DNA from 3 places in the Bordetella genomosp. 5 genome. Region 1 is predicted to be linked to each of the others. Evidence: predicted binding sites of a transcription regulator. Region 1 holds the regulator's gene; each other region holds the start of a gene.

Evidence for each region. Region 1 encodes FNR, which switches genes on or off when oxygen is low (the NO sensors DNR and NnrR bind a similar motif). Its sites were predicted from a motif close to TTGATNNNNATCAA; they were not measured.
Region 2: a site for FNR is predicted at 2,163-2,176, ahead of CAL25_RS03005 (universal stress protein). Genes of this name have one in related genera too.
Region 3: a site for FNR is predicted at 3,955-3,968, ahead of CAL25_RS01785 (OmpW/AlkL family protein). Genes of this name have one in related genera too.

The regions. Positions count from the first base shown of each region.
Region 1 covers NZ_NEVP01000007.1:224,116-230,450, forward strand. The annotation lists gene clpB (ATP-dependent chaperone ClpB) at 1-1,921, opposite strand, end outside; gene fnr (fumarate/nitrate reduction transcriptional regulator Fnr) at 2,356-3,084, shown strand; gene CAL25_RS13025 (hypothetical protein) at 3,120-4,229, shown strand; gene CAL25_RS13030 (2Fe-2S iron-sulfur cluster-binding protein) at 4,242-4,562, opposite strand; gene CAL25_RS13035 (NUDIX domain-containing protein) at 4,610-5,212, opposite strand; gene CAL25_RS13040 (sulfite exporter TauE/SafE family protein) at 5,360-6,124, opposite strand; gene CAL25_RS13045 (LysR family transcriptional regulator) at 6,219-6,335, shown strand, end outside.
Region 2 covers NZ_NEVP01000001.1:645,202-651,536, forward strand. The annotation lists gene CAL25_RS03000 (porin) at 1-1,010, shown strand, start outside; gene CAL25_RS03005 (universal stress protein) at 1,210-2,079, opposite strand; gene CAL25_RS03010 (trimeric intracellular cation channel family protein) at 2,231-2,869, shown strand; gene gdhA (NADP-specific glutamate dehydrogenase) at 3,043-4,386, opposite strand; gene CAL25_RS03020 (exodeoxyribonuclease III) at 4,777-5,565, opposite strand; gene pyrE (orotate phosphoribosyltransferase) at 5,867-6,335, shown strand, end outside.
Region 3 covers NZ_NEVP01000001.1:381,765-388,099, reverse strand. The annotation lists gene CAL25_RS01795 (glutamate synthase-related protein) at 1-2,310, shown strand, start outside; gene CAL25_RS01790 (glutamate synthase subunit beta) at 2,320-3,786, shown strand; gene CAL25_RS01785 (OmpW/AlkL family protein) at 4,031-4,675, shown strand; gene CAL25_RS01780 (Bug family tripartite tricarboxylate transporter substrate binding protein) at 4,768-5,751, shown strand; gene CAL25_RS01775 (ABC transporter ATP-binding protein) at 6,161-6,335, shown strand, end outside.

The sequences.
Region 1 (6,335 bases):
CGATGCGGATCAGGTGCTCTTCGGAGTCGAACAGGAACTCGGCCAGCGCGCGCGTGAGCTCGGTCTTGCCCACGCCGGTGGGGCCCAGGAACAGGAACGAACCATACGGACGCGACGGATCGGCGAGGCCGGCGCGCGAGCGGCGGATCGCGTCGGCGACCAGGCGCACGGCTTCGTCCTGCCCCACCACGCGGCGATGCAGGAACTCCTCCATCTTGAGCAGCTTGTCGCGCTCGCCCTGCATCATCTTGGACACCGGAATGCCGGTGGCGCGTGACACGACCTCGGCGATTTCTTCGGCGCCGACCTCGGTGCGCAACAGGCGCGGCTTGCCGCTGTCGGTGTCCTGCTTCTCGGCGGCCTGCTCGGCGCTATCGGCGGCCGACAGGCGCGCCTCGAGCTCGGGCAGCTTGCCGTATTGCAGCTCGGCGAGCTTGTCGAACTGACCCTTGCGCTGCAGCTCGGCCATCTCGGCACGAACCTTGTCGATCTCTTCCTTGATGGCCTGCGCGCCCTGCACCGCGGCCTTTTCGGCTTTCCAGATCTCTTCGTAGTCGTTGTACTCGCGCTGCAACTTCTCGAGCTCTTCCTCGATCACGGCCAGACGCCGGCGCGACGCATCGTCGGTTTCTTTCTTGACGGCTTCGCGCTCGATCTTGAGCTGGATGATGCGGCGGTCGAGCCGGTCCATCACCTCGGGCTTGGAATCGATTTCCATGCGGATGCGCGCGGCCGCCTCGTCGATCAGGTCGATGGCCTTGTCGGGCAGGAAGCGGTCGGTGATGTAGCGATTGGACAGCTCGGCCGCGGCCACGATGGCCGGGTCGGTGATGTCCACGCCGTGGTGCAGCTCGTAGCGCTCCTGGAGGCCGCGCAGAATCGCGATCGTCGACTCGACGTCGGGCTCGCCCACCAGCACCTTCTGGAAGCGGCGTTCGAGCGCGGCGTCTTTTTCGATGTACTTGCGGTATTCGTCGAGCGTGGTCGCGCCGATGCAATGCAGCTCGCCGCGCGCCAGCGCGGGCTTGAGCATGTTGCCGGCGTCCATGGCGCCCTCGGCCTTGCCGGCGCCGACCATGGTGTGCAGCTCATCGATGAACACGATGTTCTGGCCGTCGTCCTGTGCGAGCTCCTTGAGCACCGCCTTCAGGCGCTCTTCGAACTCGCCACGGAACTTGGCACCGGCCAGCAGTGCGGCCAGGTCGAGCGACAGCACGCGCTTGCCCCGCAGGGACTCGGGCACCTCGTCGTTGACGATACGCTGCGCCAGCCCTTCGACGATGGCGGTCTTGCCCACGCCGGGTTCGCCGATCAGCACCGGGTTGTTTTTGGTGCGGCGCTGCAGAATCTGAATGGTGCGGCGGATCTCGTCGTCGCGGCCGATCACCGGATCGAGCTTGCCTTCGCGGGCACGCTCGGTGAGATCGAGCGTGTACTTGGACAGCGCTTCGCGGTTGGACTCGCCTTCGGCGGCGTTGACGTTCTGACCGCCACGCACCGCGTCGATGGCGGCTTCGAGGGCCTTCTTCTGCAGGCCGGCTTCGCGCAGGATGCGGCCGGCGTCGCTCTTGTCGTCGGCGAGCGCCAGCAGGAACAGCTCGCTGGCGATGTAGGTATCGCCGCGGCGGGCCGCCTCTTTATCGGTACGCGTGAACACGCCCTGCAGGTCGCGGCCGACCTGGACGTTATCGCTGCCCTGCACCTGCGGCAGGTTCTTGAGGGCCTGGTCGAGCGCGGGCTGCAGCCGGTTGACGGCCACGCCGGCACGCGCCAGCAGACTGGTCGCGCCGCTGTCGGCGTCGCCCAGCAGAGCGGCCAGCACGTGCAGCGGCTCGATGTAGGGATGGTCGTTACGGGCGGCCAGGCTTTGCGCGTCGGCCAGGGCTTGCTGGAACTTGGTCGTAAGTTTGTCGAATCGCATGATGGTCGTTGGCTATGAAGAGAGCCACGCCGAAGATGGATCAGCCGGCTCGATGACCTGAATATGCGGACGCGAGTGGGGTTTTCAAGACCCACTGCCCTATTTGCGTGGGGGCGTCCAGCGCCGAACTACGACTTGCACCCGGCATACACTACACGCGAGACGCGTCCCGGCACAACCCACGGCCTCGCGCGTGCGAAGCCGCGCGCAGACCACCCCGCGTCGCGTCGCGCCCGGCCTTGCGACCAAAGGGTCGCTACACATAATCCGGGCGCGTCATCACACCGCTGACACCCGGAGTCGCTACGATGGCGCCAGCGGGACTACAATGTAACGACGCTATACACATTTGGTACGCACACTCGCGTGCGCGCCAGACGTAACACCAACCGGCGGGCCTAGCTCAAAGCCGGTGTTCAAGCCTCGAGGTCACTATGCAAAAACGGGTTGCCATTTCGCCGGATGCCGCACATTGTTCGAGCTGCATGCTCGGTCACGTCTGCATTCCCGTCGGCATGGCCGCGAGCGAAGTCGAAAAGCTCGACGACCTGGTCAAGGAACGCGTGCGTGTCGAAAAGGGCAAGCCGCTGTACGAGCTCGACGCCCCGCTCGACGCGGTCTATGGCGTGCGCTTCGGCTCGCTCAAGACCCAGCTCGAAGACGCGTCGGGACAACTGCAGATCACCGGCTTTCACCTGCCGGGGGAGATCGTGGGTTTCGACGGCATGATCGAAGGCCGCCATGTCTCCAACGCCGTCGCGCTCGAAGACTCCGAGGTCTGCGTCATCCGCCTGCCCGAGATCGATCGCGTGGCCACCCATCTGCCGAGCCTGCAGCAGCAGTTCCGGCGCCTGATGAGCCGCGAGATCTCGCGCTCGCATCAGATGCTCGCCACGCTGGGCTCGATGCGCTCCGAGCAGCGCGTGGCCGCCTTCCTGCTCAACCTGTCGCAACGCTACGCCGCCCTGGGCTACTCCTCGAGCGAATTCGTGCTGCGCATGAGCCGCGAAGAGATCGGCAACTACCTGGGCCTCACGCTCGAGACCGTCTCGCGCCTGCTGTCGCGCTTTGCGCGCGAGGGCCTGATCCGCATCAACCAGCGCGAAGTGCGCATCCTCGATCACGCGGCCCTGCTCGAGCTGCTGGGCCAGGAACATTGCTGAACGCGCCGCGCACGTGCTGGCCCGCCACGGCCGCGCTGGCCGCGCTCTGCTGCGCGTGGCCAGCCCACGCCCAGCTCGCCGGCCAGCCCGCCGAAGGCCATGATCCCTACGCCGCCCCGGTCGTGCCCGCGCCGGTCACCACGCCGCCCTGGCGCCCGATCGAGCTGGGCAAACCCGGCCGACGCTATGCGTTTCCGGTCTACACCAGCAAGAATCTCCAGGAAGACGATCTGCGCGGCATCCGCCGTGTCGTGATCGTGGTCCATGGCGTCACGCGCGACGCCAATCGCGCCTTCGAATCGGTCGCGCAGCTCTATCACGCCAACCCGGAACGCGCCGACGACACGCTCATCGTGGCGCCCAAGTTCGCCAGCGCGATCGATGCCGGCTTCGGACGCATGCCGGCATGGCGTCGCGCCAGCTGGGAAGACGGCGCGGCCAGCATGACCCTGAAGGACCGCCCACCCGCCGTGACTTCGATCCAGGTGCTCGACGATCTGGCGCGCGAGCTCACGGCGCAGGGCCGGCTGCCCGCCCTGCGCGAGCTGGTCATCGCCGGCCACTCCGCCGGCGCTCAGCTGGTGCATCGCTACGCCGTGCTCAACGATGCCGACGAGTCCTTGCGCAAGACGGGCCTGATCCTGCGCTACGTGGTGGCCAACCCGTCGTCGTATCTGTACCTCACGCCGGAGCGGCCGCGCGCCGATGGCCGCGGTTTCGCCCCCTATGAGCGCGGTATTTGTCCCACTTACACCCAGTACAAGTATGGGCCGGACCAGATGCCGCCGTACTCGTCGGTCACCGATCCGCTCAAACTCGCCGCGCGATATCTGCAGCGCAACGTGACCTATCTGCTGGGCAGCGCCGACAACAATCCCGAACACCAGTATCTCGACAAGACCTGCGGCGCCGAGGCCCAGGGTGCCACGCGCTGGGCGCGCGGCACCGGCTATTGGCGCTACGAGGCCTGGCTGGCGCAGCGGCACACCGACTGGCCCGCCACGCGGCATCAGGCGCAGCAGGTCGTGGGCGTGGGACACAGTTCGACGGCCATGTTCGGCTCGACGTGCGGCGCGCGGGCCTTGCTCGGCGACACCACGTCACCGTTGCCCAAAGGCGCGCCGTGCCTGCCGATCGAGCCCTGAGACCGCGGATCTTCAGCGCTGCGCGCCGGTGAGGCGCTGGCGCGGCGCGGTCGAAGCAGGCTCGATACGCACCGCGTCGGGCACCTCGAGCACCACATCGCTTTGCGCGTGCGCCACACAGGGCAGCATCCAGCCCTCTTCGCGCTCCTCGCGCGTCACGCCGGGCCATTCGATCTCATAACGCACCTCGCCGCTGACCAGCATGCACATGCAGGCGCGGCAGGTGCCGTTGCGGCAGGAGCTCGGCAGCCTGATGCCGACCGCGCGCGCGGCCCGCATCAGGGACTGGCCCTGCGGTGCGTCGTACTGCCAGCCCGACGGCTGCAGCGTCACGCGATGGCTCGGAGCCGCCGGATCGGCGTTCCCTTGCGCCGGCGGCGTCAGGCCGCTTGCCACGGCAGGGACCACGCGCCGCTCAGCGCGTTCTGCAGCCAGAGGGTGCATGTGAGCGTCTTGGCGTCGGTCACTTCACCGCGCTGACAGGCGGCGAGAAACTCGTCGACCGAGGCGCTGCGCACGTCGAGGAATTCGTCGTCGTCGAGCTGACGTTCGCCGGCACGCAGGCCGCGGGCGAAATAGATGTGGATGATCTCGGTGGAGTAGGCGATGGCCAGGTGCAGGATGCCCGCCTTGGCCCATTCGCCGGCGGTGTAGCCGGTCTCTTCGAAGAGCTCGCGCTTGGCGCAGGCGAGCGGGTCTTCGCCCGGATCGAGCTTGCCGGCCGGAAACTCCGTCATCACCTGGCCCACCGGGTAGCGGAACTGGCGCTCCAGCAGAATGCGGCCGTCGTCGAGCAGGGGAATGATCACGACCGCGCCCGGATGCACCACGTATTCGCGCGAGGCGACGTTGCCGTTGGGCAACCGCACCATGTCGTTCTTGATGTGCAGGAAACGGCCGCGATAGACGGACTCGCTGGATTCCAGGGTTTCGGTGAGGTGGCCCTCGGGGGCCTGACTGAGGTCGAGATGCGAATCGGACATGGAAAGCCTGACAGGGAGATGCGAGCCGTCATCTTATTGCACGGCCCGACCGCGCGACAAAAAAAGCGGGGTATCGAGGTCCGCAAGCGGAACGCGATACCCCATGCCGATGCACCTCGCTGCGTGTTCGCCGTCGGCCAGCAGCCTTCAGCCTGCGAACAGGAGGTGTCCCCCCAGCAAAAACAAAGCGATGAAGAAGCCGCGCTTGAACGCCTTTTCGCTGACGCGCTGGCGCAGCCAGCCACCGAGCGCCATGCCGGCGAGCGCCGGCAGCACGGCGAGCACCGAGGCGCTGGCCTCGCCCGTGCCCAGCGCGCCGCTGTAGATCAGGCCGCCCGCCATCGCGAGCGTGGACACCATGAAGGAAATGCCCATCGCCTGCACGAGCGCGTTGCGGTCGAGGCCGAGCGCCTGCAGGTAAGGCACCACCGGCACCACGAAGACGCCGGTGGCCGCCGTGACGAGGCCGGTGGCGCCGCCCACGAGCGGGCCCAGCCAGGGCTCGGCCCGAGGCGGCACCTGCATCCGCACGGCCGCCAGCCCCAGCGCCGCGTACAGCAGCAGCGCACAGCCCAGCAGGCTGGACGCCCCCTCGACCGCGGTGCCGGCGAGCCAATAGGCGCCCAGGGCGTTGCCCACGCAGATCGCGATCAGCATGGGCCCGAGCCGGCGCAGCAGCATCCAGAACTGGCCGCCCACCAGGCATTGCCAGACGTTGGTGACCAGCGAGGGCACGATCAGCAGCGCGGCAGCCTGCGGCGCGGGCATAGCCAGACTCAACAGTCCGATCGCGACGGTGGGCAGACCCAGGCCGATGCAACCCTTGACGGTGCCGGCCAGCAGGAACGCGCCCAGCACCATCGCGGAGAGGGCCGGGCCGGCGTTTTCATAGAATTCGGTGAGTGCATGCATGGCCGCATCTTGCGCCCCGCGCCACGGTTTGAAAATGCGCAATAAACTGAGTCTGCCTTCGGCTTTTCCGTAGGCAGCACCTTCAGAGACCGCCATGCATTTCGACCTGACCGATCTGCGCCTGTTCCTGCACATCGTCGATGCCGGCAGCATCACCGCCGGCGCGGCGCTGTCCCACCTGGCGCTGCCGTCGGCCAGCGCGCGGCTGCGT
Region 2 (6,335 bases), on a different contig from region 1:
CCGCCGAAACCAGCGTCACGCTCTACGGCATCGCCGACGTCAGCCTGCGCTATCTCAGCACCGGCAGCGGCACCAACACCGACAACAGCCGCGTCAGCCTGGCCAACGGCGCCATCTCCAACAGCCGCTTCGGTCTGCGCGGCGTCGAGGACATCGGCAACGGCAATTCCGTGTTCTTCCGCCTCGAAGGCGGCTTCAACATCCAGGACGGCCAACGCTCCGATCCCAACTCGTTCTTCAATCGCCACGCCTATGTCGGCGTCGATGGCAACGAGTGGGGCGCGATCTCGCTGGGCCGCCAGGACACGCCGATGTTCACGATCCTGGCCGATCAATACGATCCGCTGACCGTGGGCAACTACGACCAGAATTCCTGGCTGCCGGTGGCCATGTCGCGCGCGCGCAGCTCGAACTCGGTGCGCTACCGCAACAACAAGCTGGCCGGTTTCGACGTCATCCTGTCGTACGCGTTCTCGGACAGCTTCGAAGACCACAAGCTGGGCCGCCAGTACGGTGGCACGCTGTCGTACACCACCGGCCCGCTGTCGGTGGGCGGCGGCTATCAGCTCACCAACTCCGCCGGCAACTCCGATTACGAACAGCGCGTCTGGAACCTCAACGCCAGCTACAACTTCGAGCCGGTCAAGGTGTTCGCGGGCTACTTCAATGGCCGCGACGAAACGGGCTGGGTCAATGCCGTGATGGGCAGCCCGGTGCCGAACGCCGGTGTCCAGCGCAAGGACCAGGGCTACTTCGCGGGCGCGACGTGGCAGGCCACGCCGCGCTGGGCGATCACCGGCGCGGGCTACTACGACCGCAGCGAAAACGTCCAGGTCGACGGCGACAAGGGCAAGCGCTACGCCTTCGTGGCCGTGGCCGAATACGCGCTGTCCAAGCGCACGCAGGTCTACGGCACCGTCGACTACAACAAGGTCAAGGACGCCGCCAGCCTCGAGATCGCGCGCAGCAGCCAGGTGGGTGCGGGCGTGGGCATTCGCCACATCTTCTGAGCACAGGTCGTCCCGGCGCCAGCCGCGTCGGGACGGCTCGGAACAACGGCCGCGCTGCCTGGCAGCGCGGCCGTTTTCGTTGGGTCGTGACTATGCACGCCGCTGCCGCGGGCCCCGGGCTCGGGCGGCGGGCTCGGGCCGAGGGCTCGGTCGTGGGCTCGGGCCCACGGGCCGTGCCGCAGGCCCGGTGCCGTTGCGTTCAGCCGCGGGCCGGACCGCTCTGGCGCACCACCAGCACGTCGCAGGTCAGCGCCTCGATCAGCTTCTCGGCGACGCTGCCCAGGGCGGTGCGCAGAATGCCGCTCAGGCCATGCGTGCCGGTCACCACGAGGTCGCAGCGGCGCTGGAAGACGAACGGCGAGAGCTGCGCTTCGGGTTGGCCGGCTTCCAGCACCACGTCGGGCCGGGGCAGGCCGGCCAGCTCGGGCGTGTCGCGCAGAAAGGCCTCGGCCTTGAGCTCGGCTTCCTTGTGGCAATGCACGGCGATGTCGTCCTGACTCATCGTGTCGGCCTTGCCGGGCACCGCGAAGGCATGGAACAGCGTCAGGCGCGCGCCCGGCGCCACGGCCAGCGCGGCGCGCAGGGCCTGACGCGAGCCTTCGGAAAAGTCGGTGGCGATCACCACGTCCTGATACGGCCGGCGCGGCCGCGCCTTGACCACCAGCACGGGCTGGCGGGCCACCCGCGCGAGGCGCTCGACGGTGTTGCCCAGCAGCAGACGGCCCAGCGTGGTTTCGCGGGCGATGCCCGTCACGATGAGCTGGCAGCCGAAGTGAGCGGCGGTATCGAGGATCACGTCGACCGAATGGCCGCGGGCCACCACGGCCTCGGTGGGCACGGCGGCGTCGGCCAGGTCTTCGGCGAGGCGCTGCTCGGCCAGCATTTTGTGGTCGGGGGCCAGGCGGCGCCAGGCCGGGGCCGCCAGCGCCGTGGCGGGCGGCGGCTCCATCACGTGCAGCGCCACGAGGCGGCTGTCGTGCTGGCGCGCCAGCATCAAGGAACGGTCGAGAGCGCGATCGCTGCGCGCGCTGAGGTCGGTGGCAAGCAAGAGGGGCCCGAGAGTGCTCATGGTGTGTTCTCCTTGTGGCGCGCCTCGCTCCGGGTAGAAGGGGCGCGATCGTCCCATTCTCGGACCAACGGGCGTGCGCCGCCTTGACACGCATCAAGACCACCGACTCACCTAGAATACGGACTTTCGTCGCCAGCCCCTGCTGACTCCCATGCCCGCCGAAGCCTCGACCCTGCTGCTGCACTCGCTCTACCTGGTGGCCATCGTGGCCGAAGCCATGACGGCCGCGTTGGCGGCCGGCCGGCGCGACATGGACTGGTTCGGCGTGTGCGTGATTGCCTGCGTGACAGCGCTCGGCGGGGGATCGCTGCGCGACGTGCTGCTGGGGCACTACCCGCTCACCTGGGTGGCGCATCCCGAGTATCTGGGCATGACCGCGGGCGCGGCCATGCTGACCGCGCTGTGCGCGCGCGTGCTGCGGCATCTGCGCAGCCTCTTTCTGCTGCTGGACGCGCTCGGCCTGGTGGCATTCACCGTGATCGGCTGCAAGGTGGCGCAGCAGATGGGGCTCTCGCTGCCCATCATTCTGGTGAGCGGCATGATCACCGGCTGCGCGGGCGGGGTGCTGCGCGACGTGCTGTGCAACGACATTCCGCTGCTGTTCCGGCGCGAGCTGTACGCCAGCGTGTCGCTGCTCACCGGGCTGGTGTATATCGGCCTGGACTTCATGCTGGGCCTCACAAGTCTGGCCGTGCCGGTGGCGCTCACGGTGGGACTGGCGCTGCGTCTGCTGGCCCTGCGCTTCAACTGGCAGATGCCGAAGTTCGTCTACCGCGACGACTGGCATTGAGGGGGTAGTGCAACGGGCGCCGTGCAACCGCGGAGTGCAACCGCGGAGTGCAACGGCGGAGTGGGACGGCGGAGTGGGACGGGCGCCTCGCCACGCAAAAACGCCAGCGCGATGCGCTGGCGTTTTTGTTTGAAGCCTGACGGGGCGACGCGTCTACGCGCTGCCCGTGCCGATCAGTACAGACCCTGCAGGCGCATGGCGTCGGCGACCTTCACGAAGCCGGCGATGTTGGCGCCGTCGAGGTAATTCACGTAGCCCTCGGAAGCATGGCCGTGGCGCACGCAGTTCTCGTGGATGTCGCGCATGATGGCGTGCAGGCGGGTATCGACTTCGTCGCGCGTCCAGCCCAGGCGGGCCGAGTTTTGCGCCATTTCGAGACCCGAGACCGCCACGCCGCCGGCGTTGCTGGCCTTGCCCGGTGCGTACAGCACGCGCGCGTCGATGAAGGCATGCGCGGCCGCCAGCGTCGCCGGCATGTTGGCGCCTTCGGCGACGCACTTCACGCCGTTCTTGATCAGCGTGGCGGCGTCGTCGCGGTCGAGTTCGTTCTGCGTGGCGCAGGGCAGGGCCACGTCCACCGGCACATGCCACGGGTTCTTGCCGGGCACGAAGGTCAGGCCGAACTTCTTGGCGTAGTCTTCGATGCGGCCGCGCAGCTCGTTCTTCACGTGCATCAGCGCGCTCAGCTTTTCCTGCGTGAAGCCGGCCTCGTCCACCACGGTGCCGCTCGAGTCCGAGGCGGTGACGACGCGCGCACCCAGCGCCATGGCCTTCTCGATGGCGTATTGCGCCACGTTGCCCGAGCCGGACACCGATACCCGCAGCCCGTCGAACGACGAGTTCACCCGGCGCAGCATTTCTTCGGCGAAGTACACCGTGCCGTAGCCGGTGGCCTCGGGGCGGATCAGGCTGCCGCCGAAGCTCAGGCCCTTGCCCGTGAACACGGCGGCCGAGGAGTTCGACAGCTTCTTCATCATGCCGGCCATGAAGCCCACTTCACGCGCGCCCACGCCCATGTCGCCGGCCGGCACGTCGGTGTCGGGACCGAGGTGGCGGTACAGCTCGATCATCAGGGCCTGGCAGAAGCGCATCACTTCGGCGTCGGACTTGCCCTTGGGGTCGAAGTCCGAACCGCCCTTGCCGCCGCCCATGGGCAGCGTCGTCAGCGCGTTCTTGAACGTCTGTTCGAAGCCCAGGAACTTCAGCACCGAGAGGTTCACGGTGGGGTGAAAGCGCATGCCGCCCTTGAAGGGGCCGATGGCGGAGCTGTGCTGGACGCGGAAGGCGCGGTTGACGCGGGCGCGGCCCTGGTCGTCGGTCCAGCACACGCGGAACTGGATCACGCGCTCGGGTTCGACCAGACGCTCGAGGATCGCCTGCTCGGCATACTGCGGATTCTTCTCGAGGAACGGCCAGAGGCTTTGCATGACCTCTTCCACCGCCTGCATGAATTCGGGTTGGTGCGGATCGCGGGCGGCCACGCCCTTCAAGAAGTCATCCATGCCCTGCAGTTTCACGTCGTCCTCCAGATGCCGCGGCGAGGGCGGCAATGTTCCTGATTGGTGCACAAAAGAACCAAAATGGTGCGAATGAGATGCATCGCACTGATTTGGTGCGCGGCGATTGTGTAGGAAAAGACAGGCGATCGCAAAGGTTCGTTCCTGGGCGCGAGCGCGGGTCCGAGGCGGGGAATAAATAGGGACGTATATGGTGGCGGGCGGAGCGACGCGGCACCGGAATCGCGGCCGTGACCGGGCCGTTTCATAGGCGAATTAGATATGTCACCTATTTTTGGTGGTGATTCGGCGGGGCCGGTATGGATGCCTGGTGCCGCACGCCCGCCGTTAGTCCACGGAAACAGGGACGGGCGAAAAAATATTTTCCGCCACATATGTCCCCATTATTTTTTACAGCTTCACGTCGTAGTCGATCGTGAGCGGTGCGTGGTCCGAAAAGCGCTCGTCCTTGTAGATCGCCGCCGTCTTGGCGCGGGCGGCGATGCCCGGCGTGGCGATCTGATAGTCGATACGCCAGCCTACGTTCTTGGCCCAGGCCTGGCCGCGATTGCTCCACCAGGTGTACTGGTCCGGGCGCTCGTCGATCTGACGGAACACGTCCACGAAACCGCGCCTGTCGAACACCTCGCTGAGCCAGGCGCGCTCTTCAGGCAGGAAGCCCGAGTTCTTGAGGTTGCCCTTCCAGTTCTTCAGGTCGATCTCTTTGTGAGCGATGTTCCAGTCGCCGCACACCACGAACTCGCGCCCGGTCTTGCGGTGTTCGTCCATCAGGCCTTCGAGCCAGGGCGCGAAGGTGTCGAGGAAGCGGTATTTCGCCTGCTGGCGCTCGTCACCGCTGGAGCCGGAGGGCAGGTAGGCGCTGATGACGCTGAGATCCTTCCAGTCGGCGCGGATGATGCGGCCTTCGAGGTCGAACTCTTCACACTCGAAGCCGTTGACCACGCGCTCGGCGGGATTGCGCAGGTAGATGCCCACACCGCTGTAGCCCTTCTTCTGCGCATGATGGAAGTGGCCGGTGTAGCCGGGCGGGTGGCGCAGCTCGTCGGTCAGGTCGGCGTCGGCGACCTTGATTTCCTGCAGGCACAGGATGTCGGCGGCGTGGCTTTCCATCCACGGTTGCAGGCCCTTGCGGAAGGCCGAGCGGATGCCGTTGAGGTTGAGCGAGGTGATACGCAGCAAAGCAGGACTCCTGAAATTTCCGGGGGGCTGAACGTGTACCGGCCGGCCCTTCGGGGGACGCCGGCACGGGCACGGTCGCGTCAGGCCAGCACTGTAACCGACGCGGCGGCCCGGGGGGCGGCGCGGGTGCAGCGCCGGCGCAGCGCGGCGCGCGCCCGGGGCGAGCCCATTGCCGACCACGGTGTCCCGACGCGTGGCGGCCATGCGCCCCGATGCGGCCTGTCTGCCGCTGCCAGGCGAAAAGTGCCCGGATCGCGGATAATGGCGGGGTTTCGTCACCCCTCTGCCAGGAATCCCCCGCATGTCCGCCGCCGCCTCCACCGCCCTTCAATTCGTTCGATTCGCGCTCGACGAGAGCGTGCTGCGATTCGGCAGCTTCAAGGTCAAGTCGGGGCGCACCAGCCCGTACTTCTTCAATGCCGGCCTGTTCAACACCGGCCGCTCGGTGGGCCAGCTGGCGCAGTTCTATGCGCAGGCGCTGCTCGAGTCGGGCGTCGAGTTCGACATGCTGTTCGGGCCGGCCTACAAGGGCATCCCGCTGGCCACCGCGACCTCGGTGGCGCTGGCCGCGCATCCGCAGGCTCAGGGCCGCGATTTTCCGTTTGCCTATAACCGCAAAGAAGCCAAGGATCACGGCGAAGGCGGCACGCTGGTCGGCGCGCCGCTCGCGGGCCGTGTCGTCATCATCGACGACGTGATCACCGCCGGCACCTCGGTACGCGAGTCGGTCGAGATCATCCGCGCCGCGGGCGCGCAGCCGGCCGCCGTGC
Region 3 (6,335 bases), on a different contig from region 1:
GATCCCGTGCTGGCCAACGCGCTCGACGCCGGTGGCGAATACGCCTACCGCGTGCGCGGCGAAGAGCACATGTGGACGCCGGACTCCATCGCCAAGCTGCAACACGCTTCGCGCGCCAACAACTACCGCACCTACAAGGAATACGCGCAGATCATCAACGACCAGAGCAAGCGCCACATGACGCTGCGCGGTCTGTTCGAGTTCCGCGTCGATCCGGCCCGTGCGATTCCGCTCGACGACGTCGAGCCCGCCAAAGAGATTGTCAAGCGCTTCGCCACCGGCGCCATGTCGCTGGGCTCGATCTCCACCGAGGCGCACTCGGTGCTGGCCGTGGCCATGAACCGCATCGGCGGCAAGTCGAACACCGGCGAAGGCGGCGAAGACGAGCTGCGCTACCGCAACGAAATGCGCACCGGCAAGAGCGGCATCAAAGAAGGCGACACGCTGGCCTCGGTGCTCGGCGCCGACCGCATCGAAGCCGATGTGCCGCTCAAGAAGGGCGATTCGCTGCGCTCGCGCATCAAGCAGGTCGCGTCGGGTCGTTTCGGCGTCACCGCCGAATACCTCGCCAGCGCCGACCAGATCCAGATCAAGATGGCGCAGGGCGCCAAGCCCGGCGAAGGCGGCCAGCTGCCCGGTCATAAGGTCTCCGAGTACATCGCCAAGCTGCGCTACTCGGTGCCGGGTGTGGGCCTGATCTCGCCCCCGCCGCACCACGACATCTACTCGATCGAAGACCTGGCTCAGCTCATCCACGACCTGAAAAACGTCAACTCGAAGTCGTCGATCTCGGTCAAGCTCGTGTCCGAACTGGGCGTGGGCACGGTCGCGGCCGGCGTGGCGAAAGCCAAGGCCGACCACGTCGTGATCGCAGGCCATGACGGCGGCACCGGGGCATCGCCCGTGTCCTCGATCAAGCATGCCGGCACGCCCTGGGAACTGGGCCTGGCCGAAACGCAGCAGACCCTCGTGCTCAACCGCCTGCGCAACCGCATCCGCGTTCAGGCCGATGGCCAGATGAAGACCGGCCGCGACGTCGTCATCGGCGCGCTGCTGGGCGCGGACGAATTCGGCTTCGCCACCGCGCCGCTGGTCGTCGAAGGCTGCATCATGATGCGCAAGTGCCACCTCAACACCTGCCCGGTGGGCGTGGCCACGCAAGATCCCGAACTGCGCAAGAAATTCCAGGGCAAGCCCGAGCACGTCGTGAACTTCTTCTTCTTCATCGCTGAAGAAGTGCGCGAGATCATGGCTCAGCTGGGTCTGCGCAAGTTCGACGACCTGATCGGCCGCACCGATCTGCTCGACATGCGCAACGGCATCGAACACTGGAAGGCGCAAGGCCTGGACTTCCAGCGCGTGTTCCACCGCGCCGTCTCCGAAGAGCCCGTGCGTCACACCGAAGAGCAGGACCACGGCCTCGCCGGCGCGCTGGATCACCAGCTGATCGAGCGCAGCAAGCCCGCGCTCGAGCGCGGCGAGAAGGTCTCGTTCATCACGCCGGTGCGCAACCGCAACCGCACCATCGGCGCGATGCTGTCGGGTGCCGTGGCGTCGCGCTACGGTCATGCCGGTCTGCCCGACGACACGATCCACATCCAGTGCAACGGCACCGCCGGCCAGAGCTTCGGCGCCTTCCTCGCACACGGCATCACGATGGATCTCGTGGGCGAAGGCAACGACTACGTCGGCAAGGGCCTGTCGGGCGGCCGCATCATCGTGCGCTCGCCCAACGACTTCCGCGGCTTCGGCCCCGATCACATCATCGCCGGCAATACCGTGCTCTACGGCGCGCTTTCCGGTGAAGCCTTCTTCAACGGCGTGGCCGGTGAACGCTTCGCGGTGCGCAACTCGGGCGCCGCCACGGTGGTGGAAGGCACGGGCGACCACGGCTGCGAATACATGACCGGCGGCACCGTCGTCGTGCTCGGCAGCACCGGCCGCAACTTCGCCGCGGGCATGTCCGGCGGCGTGGCCTACGTCTGGGATCCGGACCGCACGTTCAAGCACCGCTGCAACCTGTCGATGGTCGAACTCGAAGCGATCCTGCCGCACGCCGAGCAGCAGTCGCAGAACAACATCGAGATCTGGCACAGCGCGCAACGCGGCGGCGAGCGCGATACCGACGAAGCGATCCTGCGCCGTCTGGTGGAAGAACACTTCCGCTACACCGGCAGCTTCCGCGCCCGCGAAATCCTGGGCGACTGGGAAGCGTCGCGCGGCAAGTTCGTGAAGGTCATGCCGACGGAATACCGCCGCGCATTGGGTGAAATGTGGCGTGCAGCCAACCCGCAACAGATGGCTGCGTGAGGAAAGACAATGGGAAAGATCACTGGATTTATGGAATTTCAGCGCCTCCAGGAGGCGTATGAAGCCCCGGCCAAGCGCCTGAAGCACTGGCGTGAGTTCGTCCTCCATTTGAGCGACGATCAGGCCAAGCAACAGGCGGCGCGCTGCATGGACTGCGGCATCCCGTTCTGCAACAACGGCTGCCCGGTCAACAACATCATCCCCGACTGGAACGACCTGGTGTATCGCCAGGACTGGCGTGCCGCACTCGACGTGCTGCATTCCACCAACAACTTCCCCGAGTTCACCGGTCGCATCTGCCCGGCGCCGTGTGAAGCCGCCTGTACCTTGAACATCAACAGCGACGCGGTCGGCATCAAGTCGATCGAACACGCGATCATCGACAAGGGCTGGGCCGAAGGCTGGGTCGTGCCGCAACTGCCGGCGCGCAAGACCGGCAAGAAGGTCGCGGTGGTGGGCTCCGGCCCGGCCGGCATGGCGGCCGCGCAGCAGCTCGCCCGCGCCGGCCACGCCGTCACGCTGTTCGAGAAGAGCGATCGCATCGGTGGCCTGCTGCGCTACGGCATCCCCGACTTCAAGCTCGAGAAGGCCCAGATCGACCGCCGCGTGGCGCAGATGGAAGCCGAGGGCGTGGAATTCCAGCCGTCGACCTACATCGGCAAGCAGGGCGACGCCGCGGCCGATGGCCTGACGGTGCGCACCCCCGAATCGCTGCAGGCCGAGTTCGACGCCATCGTCATGAGCGGCGGCTCCGAGACCCCGCGCGACCTGCCGGTGCCGGGCCGCGAACTCTCCGGCGTGTATTACGCCATGGACTTCCTGCGCCAGCAGAACAAGGCCGTGGCGGGCGACCGCCTGACCGACCAGACGCTGGCCAAGGGCAAGCACGTCATCGTGATCGGCGGCGGCGACACCGGCTCCGACTGCGTCGGCACCAGCAACCGTCACGGCGCGGCCTCGATCACGCAGTTCGAACTGCTGCCGCAGCCGCCCGAAAGCGAAAACAAGCCCATGGTGTGGCCGTACTGGCCGCTCAAGATGCGCACCTCGTCGTCGCACGACGAAGGCTGCCAGCGCGATTGGTCCGTGACCACCAAGGCCTTCAAGGGCGCCAACGGCAAGGTCGAGAAGCTCATCGGCGCGCGCGTCGAGTGGTTCAAGGACGAAGCCACCGGCCAGATGAAGATGCGCGAAGTCGAAGGCTCCGAGTTCGAGCTCAAGGCCGACCTCGTGTTGCTGGCGATGGGCTTCGTGTCGCCCGTGCAAACCGTGCTCGACGCCTTCGGCGTGGACCGCGACGGGCGTGGCAATGCCCGCGCCAACACCGACGACTACCGCACCAACGTCGACAAGGTGTTTGCGGCCGGCGACATGCGTCGTGGCCAGTCGCTGGTCGTCTGGGCCATCCGCGAAGGCCGCCAGTGCGCGCGCGCCGTCGACGAGTTCCTGATGGGCAGCTCCGACCTGCCGCGCTGATCCCCGCGATCACGGCAAGGCAACGGCCGGCCTCCGCAAGGAGCCGGCCGTTTTGTTTTTCTGCGCGCGAGCGGCGGCGCAATACGCGCACGAGGCCGCGTGATCCTCGATGCAAACCTCGCGTTCGTCCGAGACGCGTGGCGGCAAGACCACACTGCCATCGGGGGCTTGATGCACATCAAGACCCCATTTTCCGCCCTCTGCGAACCTGACAGCCTATCGTCACGCAAACCGGAGAGAGGAAATGTTCCCGATGTATCGGCGCACCCGCGCCCTGATCCTGGCCGCACTCTGTGGGGGCACCCTGCTGGCCACCGCCCCCGCCGTCGCTCACGAAGAAGGCGACTGGCTGCTGAAGGTCGGGGCCACGCAGGTGCGCCCCAAGTCCAACAACGGCAGCGTGCTCAACGGCGCCGTCGGCCTCGACGTCAACAACAACGTGCGTCCGTCGTTCACGGTCACCTACATGGCCACGCGCAATGTCGGTATCGAACTGCTGGGCGCCTGGCCCTTCGAACACGACATCCGCGGTAGCGGCGGCCTGGGCAAGATCGGCAGCACCAAGCAGCTGCCGCCCACGCTCAGCCTGCAATGGCACTTCCTGCCCGACAGCACGGTGCAGCCGTACGTCGGCATCGGCCTGAACTACACCACCTTCTTCGACACCAAGACCCACGGCGCCCTGTCGGGCTCGAAGCTCGAGCTGTCCGACTCGTGGGGCATCGCAGGCCAGGTGGGCGTCGACGTCAAGCTCAGCGAGCGCTGGTTCATGAACGCCGACCTGCGCTACATCGACATCTCTTCCAAGGTGAAGCTCGACGGCCAGCGCATCGGCACCGCCCGGATCGATCCGTGGGTCGCGACCGTCGGCGTGGGGTATCGCTTCTAAGCTTTCAGGCCACATGCGCGGGCGTTGTGTGGCGGCAGGGCATAATGATTTTCCTGCCGCGCAACACACAATATGTATAGAGGAGTCCGCGCATGAAACCCCTGTTCCCCCTGTTGGCGGGCGCGCTTGCCGCCGCCTGCCTGCTCACTGGCCCGGCCCGCGCCCAGAGCGCCGATAACTGGCCCAGCAAACCCATCACCCTGATCGTGCCCTATGCACCGGGCGGCTTTGCCGATACCCGGGTGCGCTTGCTCGCCCGCAAGCTGAGCGACAACCTCAAGCAGACCGTGGTGGTCGAGAACAAGGCGGGCGCGGGTGGCGTGATCGGCACCAATCTGGTCGCCAAGGCCGCCCCCGATGGCTACACCATCGGCACCGGCAACCTGGCCCCGATGTCGGTGAACCCCACCCTCATGCCCGACATGCCGTACGACCCGATCAAGGACCTCGCGCCCGTGGTGCTGATCGAAAACAGCCCGCTCGTGCTCAGCGTGAACAACACCCTGCCGGTCAAAACGCTGCAGGACCTGATCGCCCTGGCGAAGAAAGAACCCGGCAAGCTCACCTTCGGGTCGTCCGGCGTGGGCGGCGCGCACCATCTGTCGGGCGAAATGTTCCGCGAACAGGCCCATGTCGATGTGGTGCACGTGCCCTACAAGGGCGGCAGCCTGGCCGCCACCGATCTGATGGGCGGCCACATCTCGATGATGTTCGAAATGGGCTATTCGGCGCTGCCCGCCATCCAGGGCAAGAAAATCCACCCGATCGCCGTCACCTCCAAGCAACGTCTGGCCGTGCTGCCCGACGTGCCCACCATGGCGGAATCGGGACTGCCGGGCTTCGAGTCGTACAACTGGCAAGGCATCGTGGCGCCGGCCGCGACGCCCGCCCCGGTGATCGCGCGCCTGAACGCCGAGTTCAACAAGATCCTGAAGGATCCCGAGGTGGTCAAGGCGATCGCCGACACCGGCAGCCAGGCCGGCGGCGGCACGCCCGAGGAGTTCGGCGCCTTCATCAAGAGCGAGACGGCCAAGTGGGCCGAGGTGATCAAGACCGGCAAGATCACGCTGCAATAACTGGGCTCGTCCGCCCCGCCCGACGCAGGGGCGGGCGGACCCCGCTCCCTGGGGTCGCATCCCCGGCCGAATCCGTTGTGCGCGCGCATCATCGCCGTGGGCGGCGATCCGCCGCACATTGCCGGGTGTCTGCCACTGCCCGGGGCAGGGCCGGGGGGGGCCCAACCGGTTTCAGCCCGCTTTCAGATGCCCGACGGGCCGCTGCGCCCCGCGATACGGGCGTGTCGAGGGCCGACCCTCACGGCCGGACCCGGGCTGAAACGCCGGCCTTCGATCTGTCGGCGCGGACGACTACTCTGTCCCACTCCTGGTCGCGGCGCTGGCGCGACGCGTCGGCCGGGCTACAATGGCCCCTCGCCGTAACAGCGTCCCTATATATAGTGGGCGCGCGCACCCATTCCCGCTGCCTATGCCCGCATCTACCCGCAACAGCTCGGAACTTGCCCTATCCCTGGAGAACGTATCCCTGGGGTACGGCGACTTTACGGTGCTGCGTGGCATTTCCATGCAGGTCAAGCCCGGCCAGGTGGTCGCCGTCATGGGCGGCTCGGGCTCCGGCAAGACCACCCTGCTGCGCGCCGCCA